Regions from separate parts of the Marinilactibacillus sp. XAAS-LB27 genome, predicted to be linked through region 1. Evidence: a T-box and tRNA genes for the amino acid it is inferred to sense, from the RefSeq annotation. Region 1 holds a T-box; the other holds one or more tRNA genes.
What was found. The T-box of region 1 lies ahead of VXN63_RS03505 (valine--tRNA ligase). A T-box ahead of a tRNA ligase gene usually reads a tRNA of that ligase, here a tRNA-Val.

Region 1 (4,406 bases):
AAAGAGAGATCTATGTATCGACTACAAGTGCTTGTTCAAGTAAAAAACAAAGTGAATCTAGTTCATTGATTGCAATGGGGATTCCTAGAAAACAAGCTGAAACAGCTATTAGAGTCAGTTTATCTGAATGGAATACAGTAGAGGAGATGACGCAGTTCATCGACCATTTTGATGAGATTTACAAAGGATTTAATGGGATTTTTTAGAATAGAAATTGAGGGATCAGATGATTACAGAAGTTATGGCAAGATATGGAGAATTATCAACTAAAGGTAAAAATCGTAAATTATTTATTAAACAACTAGGTAAAAATGTAGCGTATGTATTAAATGACTTTCCAGCGCTCACGATTAAAGCGAATAGAGATCGATTGCATATCGAATTAAATGGAGAAGCATACGAAGAAATCGTAGATCGTTTGAAAAAGGTCTTTGGTATTCAAACCATTTCTCCTGTTATAAAAGTGGATAAAACGATTGAGCAAGCAAATCGTGCGGCACTCTATTTATTGAATCAAGAGTATGAAGACGGTAAAACATTCAAAATCACAGCTAGAAGAGCCGATCATGACTGGGATTTTGAAACAAACGAAGCGAATCAAATCATAGGTCAGTTTATTACAGAAGCTATACCTGGAATCAAAGTGAAAATGAAAAATCCAGATATCAATATCAGAGTTGAAATTAGATTAGATGGTATTTTCCTATCTACTGACTCTATTCAAGGAGCCGGTGGACTTCCAGGAGGAACAAGCGGAAAAGGAATGTTGATGATCTCTGGAGGAATTGATTCTCCGGTAGCAGGCTATTATGCATTGAAAAGAGGAATAGAATTAGAAGCTGTCCATTTTCATAGTCCGCCCTATACAAGCCCACAGGCGCTTCAAAAAGCAAAAGACCTTACGGGGAAATTAGTTGAATTTACTGGACCCATTACATTTATTGAAGTACCTTTCACTGAGATACAGGAAACAATCAAGAAATATGTGCCTCAAGGTTACATTATGACCATAACGAGACGCATGATGTTGCGATTGACAGACACCTTACGTGCACAGCGAAGTGGCTTAGCCATTATTAATGGAGAATCGCTTGGACAAGTAGCTTCACAGACTTTGGAAAGCCTATCTGTAATCTCAGAAGTAACCCACACACCGGTTCTTAGACCGCTGATTTCAATGGACAAGAATGATATCATCAAAATTGCAGAAGAGATCGATACTTTTGATCTATCCATTCTGCCTTATGAAGATTGCTGCACAATATTTTCCCCACCTAAACCGCGGACAAAGCCAAAGTTGTCTCATGTGTTGGAAAACGAAGCTAAAATAGACGTTGAAGGCATGATTGAGAGAGCTTTAGCAGGAATTACTATTGTAGAAATCGGTCTGAATCAGTCGAAGGAAACAGATCAGAAAGCATTATTCGAAGACCTTCTGTAGATTTTGTTGTACAAACAGCTTGCTTATCGTTAAAATGAAACTATTAAAAGATAGAAAGAGGTTATCAGCATGGATGTTAAAATGAAAGGTAAACCACTTACTACTAATGGAGAGATACCGGCTAAAGGGTCGCAAGCTCCAGCGTTCACTTTAAAAGATTTAAATGACCAATCAGTATCCCTTGAAGATTACAAAGGATATGTTGTTTTGATCAGTACGTTTCCGGATATTAATACGAGTACGTGCTCAAGACAGACCGGTAAATTTAATGAAATGGCAAGTACTTTGAAAGATACTAAAATTATTTCTATATCTTCAAACACCGTTGAAGAGCAAAAAGACTGGTGTGCTGCAAAATCAATCGACATGGATCTGTTGCATGATAGTGAAAGAAGTTTCTCTAAAGATTATGGGCTTTATGTAGAAGAAATGGATAAAACTGCTCGAGCAGTTCTTGTGCTAAATAGACAAGGTCAAGTTGTCTATAATGAAGTCGTTAAAGAAATGTCGGAAGATCCAAACTATGAAGCAGCGGTTGCGGCTGCCAAACATGAAGAAGCAGAGATATCTTAAATAAAGCTTTATTTTCAAAGAGTAGTTTGATAGAATATCAATAAATCATAAAAGATCAACTAATTGAATATAGAGCAATGATCAAGAGAAGTATCTGTCGTGTATTCTGTTTAAGAGAATGGGTGTCTGCTGTAAATCCCTAACAGAACCAATAGAGAAGTAGCTTGAGAGCTAACAGAGTGAAATTTGAGTAACTTTGTTTGAAGTAACGGATCATTACATCCGTATATGAAGAGGTTTAAAGGCACGGTCGTGTTCTTTAATCAATTTAGGTGGTACCGCGAATCAAGAGCATTCGTCCTATTGTTATAGGACGAATGCTCTTTTTATTTTGTGTTTAATTTGATGTTGAAAATAGGAGATGAGTATATGACAGAAGAAATTAGCATGTCAAAAAAGTATCAGCCTACTCAAGTAGAAGCCGGCAGATACGAACAATGGATCGAAAAAGATTTATTTAAGCCAAGTGGAGATGAAAAAGCAGAGCCTTATTCAATCGTGATTCCACCTCCGAACGTAACTGGGAAGTTACATTTAGGTCATGCTTGGGATACAACACTACAAGATATTATTATTCGTCAAAAAAGAATGCAAGGATACGACACTTTATGGCTTCCAGGAATGGATCATGCGGGGATTGCTACCCAAGCTAAAGTAGAAGAAAAATTAGCACAAGACGGAATCTCTCGTTATGATCTAGGAAGAGAAAAATTCTTAGAAAAGGTATGGGACTGGAAAGAAGAGTATGCATCAAACATCAGAGCGCAATGGGCTAAAGTCGGTATTTCCGTTGATTATAGTCGTGAGCGATTCACGCTTGATGAAGGATTAAATGATGCTGTTAAAAAGGTCTTTGTTGATCTCTACAACAAAGGATTGATCTACCGTGGAGAATACATTATCAACTGGGATCCTAAAGCTCAAACGGCTTTGTCTGATATTGAAGTTGACCATAAAGATGTTAATGGTGCGTTCTATCACATGAAGTATCCTTTAACAGACGGCTCTGGAGAAGTTGAGATTGCAACAACAAGACCAGAAACGATGCTTGGTGATACGGCTGTTGCTGTACACCCAGAAGATGATCGCTATAAAGATCTAATCGGTAAAACACTTAAATTACCTTTAGTAGGTAGAGAGCTTCCAATCATTGCAGACGATTACGTTGAAATGGATTTTGGAACAGGTGTGGTTAAAATTACACCAGCTCATGATCCAAATGACTTTGAAGTGGGTAATCGTCATAATCTAGAGAGAATCAATGTGATGGATAATGATGGTTCAATGAATGATCTGGCTGGAGAATACGCAGGAATGGATCGTTTTGAAGCGCGTAAAGCCATTATTAAAGATCTAAAAGAACAAGGATATTTGATTAAAGTAGAAGAAATGGTTCATAGTGTAGGACACTCTGAAAGAACAGGAGTCGTAGTTGAACCAAGACTATCTACTCAGTGGTTCGTAAAAATGGATTCACTTTCAAAGCAGGCAATAGATAATCAGGGAACTGAAAATAAAGTTCATTTCGTTCCTGAACGATTTGAGAAAACATTTAATAACTGGATGGGAAATGTACATGATTGGGTTATTTCAAGACAATTATGGTGGGGCCATCGTATTCCAGCTTGGTATCATAACGAAACTGGAGAAATGTATGTTGGAGAAACAGAACCTAAAGATATTCAAAACTGGACGCAAGATAATGATGTTTTAGATACTTGGTTTAGTTCAGCGCTATGGCCATTTTCAACAATGGGCTGGCCGAATGAAGACTCTGAAGATTTCAAGAGATACTTCCCAACAAGTACGCTAGTAACAGGATATGACATCATATTCTTTTGGGTAAGTCGTATGATTTTTCAAAGTTTGGAATTCACGGAAGAACGTCCATTTAAAAATGTATTAATTCACGGATTGATTCGAGACGAGCAAGGAAGAAAAATGAGTAAGTCTTTAGGCAACGGGATTGATCCTATGGAAGTAATCGACAAGTACGGTGCAGATGCTTTACGCTGGTTCCTGTCGAACGGTTCAGCACCCGGTCAAGATGTCCGCTTTAGTTATGAAAAAATGGATGCCGCTTGGAATTTCATCAACAAAATTTGGAATGCCAGTCGATATGTCATCATGAATCTAGAAGACTTTGACTTAAAAGACATGAACTTAAGTGGTAAACAATCAATCGCTGATAAATGGATCTTAGCTAGATTGAATGAAACCATTGCACAAGTAACCGATCTCTTTGAGAAGTTTGAATTTGGAGAAGGCGGAAGAGCACTTTACAAATTCATCTGGGATGACTATTGTGACTGGTATATTGAAATGAGTAAAGAAATTCTCTTCAATGGTTCACATGAAGAGAAAAACTCTACACGAAGCATTTTGGTGCATG
Region 2 (4,406 bases), on a different contig from region 1:
CGTTTAGCTAGCGTAGATTTTCCAGAACCTGAAGGTCCTACGATTGTGACTCTTTCCATCAGTTCTCCCCCCCTTAAAAAGCATTGAAATACTATTCTATAATTTCGTTAAATAAAATGTCAATGCTCTATTAAACGGAAATAACTCATGATATGTCTAGATATAACTTAAAGAAAAAGCCAAGCGTACTAACGCTATTACTCTCTCACGCCAATATTTTCCATTCCTTCTTGTGCTTCAAATATTGGAATATCAAAGATTTGCTCGCTTGGATAGTCTCCTTTGATGAAGAAGCGCAAAACGGATTTATTACTTAAATCATATTGATTGAGACTAATGGTAAAGTACCCTTCCGTATCTATATCCGGAGAAAATGCTAACTCTTCATATTCCGGTGGTGTATCCGCAGTGGCGAGAGAAAGTTCCACAGTATCTCCAGCATTTATCCTTCCTTCATAAAACGTAGTATTCTCATGAACGCCTGGAAGCATCAATTGTTCTAAGACGCTTTCGTCTATACTTTCTCCTTCGGCAACCAATTCTTGGTGATGCGCTTTTCTTTCTTCTTTACCCATAGAGGCAATTTCACTGATTGTATTCGGTTCATGAGGCCCTACCTCTATTTTTTTACTTCACTCGTTGTTTTGTTGATTTCATGCATTGAAATGATCGGTGCTCCTTTTGTTTCATCTGTAGATACAGAGGTATACATCGAAGCAGTGTAAACCTCCCCTTCATCCTTCATACCGAAATTGTAAGACTCGGCTTCTGTGGGCCCATCTTGTTCGTTTATATAAGTAATAACGAGCTCTTCAGCTTCTTCTTCTGTCATTTCATTTTCTTCTTGGTTTGATTCATCTGATGGTTCAGTATCTAAATTCTCTGAAGACTCTTCACCATTTTCTGCATCCTCTGTATCAGCATCCGCTTCTTCTTGATCTTGGTTTGATTCGACTATTTCAGAGGTTTCTTCACTTTCTATTTCATTTGTTTCATCGGTTTCAGTATTACCGCAAGCTGCTAACAGTAAAATCGATGTACTGAATAAAAGTAATTTTCTCATTACGTATTCTTCCTTTCGTTGCAATAGAATGTTTTTACAAAAAAGTGATGGTAGTTTGTACGATTTCCTATAAAAAACATAACAATTATCTGTTTCATTAACAACTCATATCCTCTATCTTCTGTTAAAAAAATGATACAACTTATACTTTTTTAGACAACTATAAAGTAAGATTTTTACAAACTAGTATGCTATAGTTACGTTGTTCAATACCCAATTAACAGTCTATACACTGATGATCTTTTACCGCTTGATGATTTCAAATAATTGGAGGGAAATACATACTATGAAAATCAAATTATTATTTTCTTCACTATCATTCGTTGTTTTTCTAACAGTCGGTGGCTGTTCCGATACAAATGGAGAAGTTGATGATACCGAAAATACGAAGCAAGCTAGTGAGACTAGTTTATCCTTTGTTTCTTTAGATCCCTCTGATATTAAACCTCCAGAATTAACCATTCATGCTGGGGACGCAGTCATTGAACCGATACTTGGTACATACAGTTGGAGTATAGAAAATGGTCAGGGAATAGAAGCCGATAGCGATAGTCCGCCAGAACTCGTCAAACTGAGTCAGCCTACATCTATAGATGCTCGTACACCGCTCGAACTAGACTTTGAAGAACAACCAACCCACTATTCAATAAAAATCTGGAAGGAAGATGGGACGGTTGAAAGTGTTCGGGATGGCGATATTTCTTCGATAGAAGGAGAATTTGTCTTTGAGATTTTGGCACAATGGGATGAAGGTTCAGCGAGCTATGCATTTTTACTAGACCTCAATTAATTTTTCTTGTAAAAAATGGTTATACATCAAAAGGCAGTAACGTTTTCTCAATGAGAACATTACTGCCTTTTTTGAATCTTTATTTATAATAGTAATTGTTAGAATCGAATCAGCGGCGCCCCTTTTTAAATAGCTTAAGAGCAAAAAAGTACTTCCATTAATGTCGAGAAGCGATAACAAGTAGACTTAAGAACAGCAAGCATAAAAAACAAGCTTATCACAGTTGGTCAACAATGATAAGCTTGTGATACTTTTTAGTTATCTTGGATTCTTTTTAGTTCTAGTTTGATGGTCTTCTTCACGCGTCTCTACCCAAGTATGATTATCTTCAGGTACTTCTACCTTGGTTTCTTTCACTGGAACAGCTCTATTGCCACTTTGGTCTTGAGATAACTTTGCATTTAGTCGTTGTATTTCAGCTTCTTTTTTCTGCAATTCGATCTGAGTTTCTGCGTCTTGTTTCACTTTATCAACGGATTCTTTTCTTTCTGCCTCAGCTCGGTCCATCTCTTCTTCTTTATCTTTTAAAACTTTCTTGTTACGTGCAATCACAGAACTTGCTAACAATCCTGCTATGACCATACCTATTAAAAGCGTACCGACAATAAGCAACCATACTGGGATATTAAAGCTAGTGAAATAAAGATCGATCATGACCATTTCTGCTATATTTAAATATGCTACGACACCCACTAATAGTAATAAAACTATTGCTAATATGCTCATTTCTAATTCCTCCTATAGTATAGTGCATTGCAAACTCTTTATAGGCTCATTCTAATTCTAAATGATAGAAAAATATAATCATACGCATGCAATATTCAGGGTAACTACTAAATATATTCTTTTATATAAGAGAATAACTAGTCTTAAGGAAATAAAAAAAGCCTTATAATCTTGTAAACCAACAATTGGTCAACGATTATAAGACTTTTTCAACTATGATGGTCCCTACTGGGCTCGAACCAGCGACCCCTACCTTGTCGAGGTAGTGCTCTCCCAACTGAGCTAAGGAACCTTTTTTTCGTACTTTATTAGTATACTTCTTTTTATGATGCTTGTAAAGATTCACTTAAGTTAAAAAGATTCAATCCTTTTCTTTTTCTGCTTTGTACCTCATAATGAGAGTAACGAAATTCAGAAGGGACAGAACCAGATGGATACGAGCAAGTTAACGAAATTCTATAAAAAAACACATGAAGAAAAAGTTTCAGCCCTTAAAGAGGCTGGTGTGATTTCTTTAGAAGAAGCCACTCTATTAACTGAAGAAGGTCTGGATTTAGATCCCTCAGTTGGTGAGCATATGATTGAAAACTACATTGGAAATTACTCTCTTCCTTTAGGAGTTTCAACTAATTTTGTAATCGATGACGAAGAGGTTCTTGTGCCGATGGCAATCGAAGAACCATCCGTCATCGCAGCGGCTAGTTTTGCGGCGAAGATGATTGGATCTGCAGGGGGCTTTACCACTGCAGTGACCGATCGTTTAATGATTGGTCAAGTGACTTTGAAGAACGTTCAGCATATAGAGAATGCTATTTCTGAAATCAAGAAAGCTGAACAAACGATTTTGGAACGTGCTAACGAAGCGCATCCTTCTATTGTGAAGCGTGGTGGTGGGGCAAAATCACTTGAAACACGCGTAATTGAAGCGGATCCTGAAGAAGGAACGCCAAGCTTTTTAGTCGTTCACCTTCACATCGATACACAAGAAGCAATGGGTGCTAACATCGTCAACACGATGATGGAAGGCATTGCACCTTACATCGAAGAGCTAACTGGTGGCAAAGCATTATTACGCATTCTTTCAAATTACGCAACTGAGTGCTTGGCAACAGCAACTTGTACCATTCCGGCTCACAAATTAAAAACCGGTACGTATTCTGGTGAGGATGTGCGTGACCGGATTATTGAGGCAGCTCAAGTAGCCTGGGCGGATCCTTACCGAGCGGTCACGCACAATAAAGGCATCATGAATGGTGTTGACGCAGTCGTCATCGCGTCTGGAAATGATTGGAGAGCTATCGAAGCCGGTAGTCACGCCTATGCTGCTCGTTCTGGACAATATCGTGCACTTTCTAAGTGGCATGCCAACGATCAAGGAGATTTAGTTGGGACACTGACTTTACCGCTTGCGGTTGGAACCGTTGGTGGTTCGATCAGTATTCATCCTGGTGCTAAATTAGCTCGAAAAATCATGATGGATCCCGATGCTAAAAGATTAGAAAGCATTTTAGTATCCGTAGGTCTTGCTCAGAACTTCGCTGCCGTTAGAGCACTGGTTACGGATGGTATTCAAAAAGGACATATGGGATTACATGCTCGTTCACTTGCAATCAGTGCCGGTGCTAAAGGCCCACAGGTGGAAAAGGTTGCCGAACGACTGAAGCAAGCAGCGCATATGAATCTACAAACCGCAAGAGACTTTTTAAAAGAGTTAACGTAAACAGGATGCACTAAAAAACGACCGAACCGCAGATCACGTTTCTGCTATTTGGTCGTTTTTTATTTGTTGTATCAACTAATTTTCGTCCCATTGGGTACTGCTTCATC

Region 2: it has a tRNA-Val gene. The T-box ahead of VXN63_RS03505 (valine--tRNA ligase) is inferred to sense a tRNA for this amino acid. The anticodon was not compared.

The regions. Positions count from the first base shown of each region.
Region 1 is NZ_JAYXKP010000001.1:729,616-734,021, reverse strand. Features, by position in the region: gene VXN63_RS03520 (cysteine desulfurase family protein) at 1-206, shown strand, start outside; gene thiI (tRNA uracil 4-sulfurtransferase ThiI) at 227-1,441, shown strand; gene tpx (thiol peroxidase) at 1,511-2,014, shown strand; T-box leader at 2,083-2,320, shown strand; gene VXN63_RS03505 (valine--tRNA ligase) at 2,384-4,406, shown strand, end outside.
Region 2 is NZ_JAYXKP010000004.1:66,964-71,369, reverse strand. Features, by position in the region: gene VXN63_RS06670 (topology modulation protein) at 1-59, opposite strand, end outside; gene VXN63_RS06665 (hypothetical protein) at 198-575, opposite strand; gene VXN63_RS06660 (hypothetical protein) at 620-1,063, opposite strand; gene VXN63_RS06655 (hypothetical protein) at 1,350-1,853, shown strand; gene VXN63_RS06650 (LapA family protein) at 2,112-2,579, opposite strand; tRNA gene VXN63_RS06645 (tRNA-Val) at 2,799-2,871, opposite strand; gene VXN63_RS06640 (hydroxymethylglutaryl-CoA reductase, degradative) at 3,010-4,299, shown strand; gene VXN63_RS06635 (tRNA-binding protein) at 4,371-4,406, opposite strand, start outside.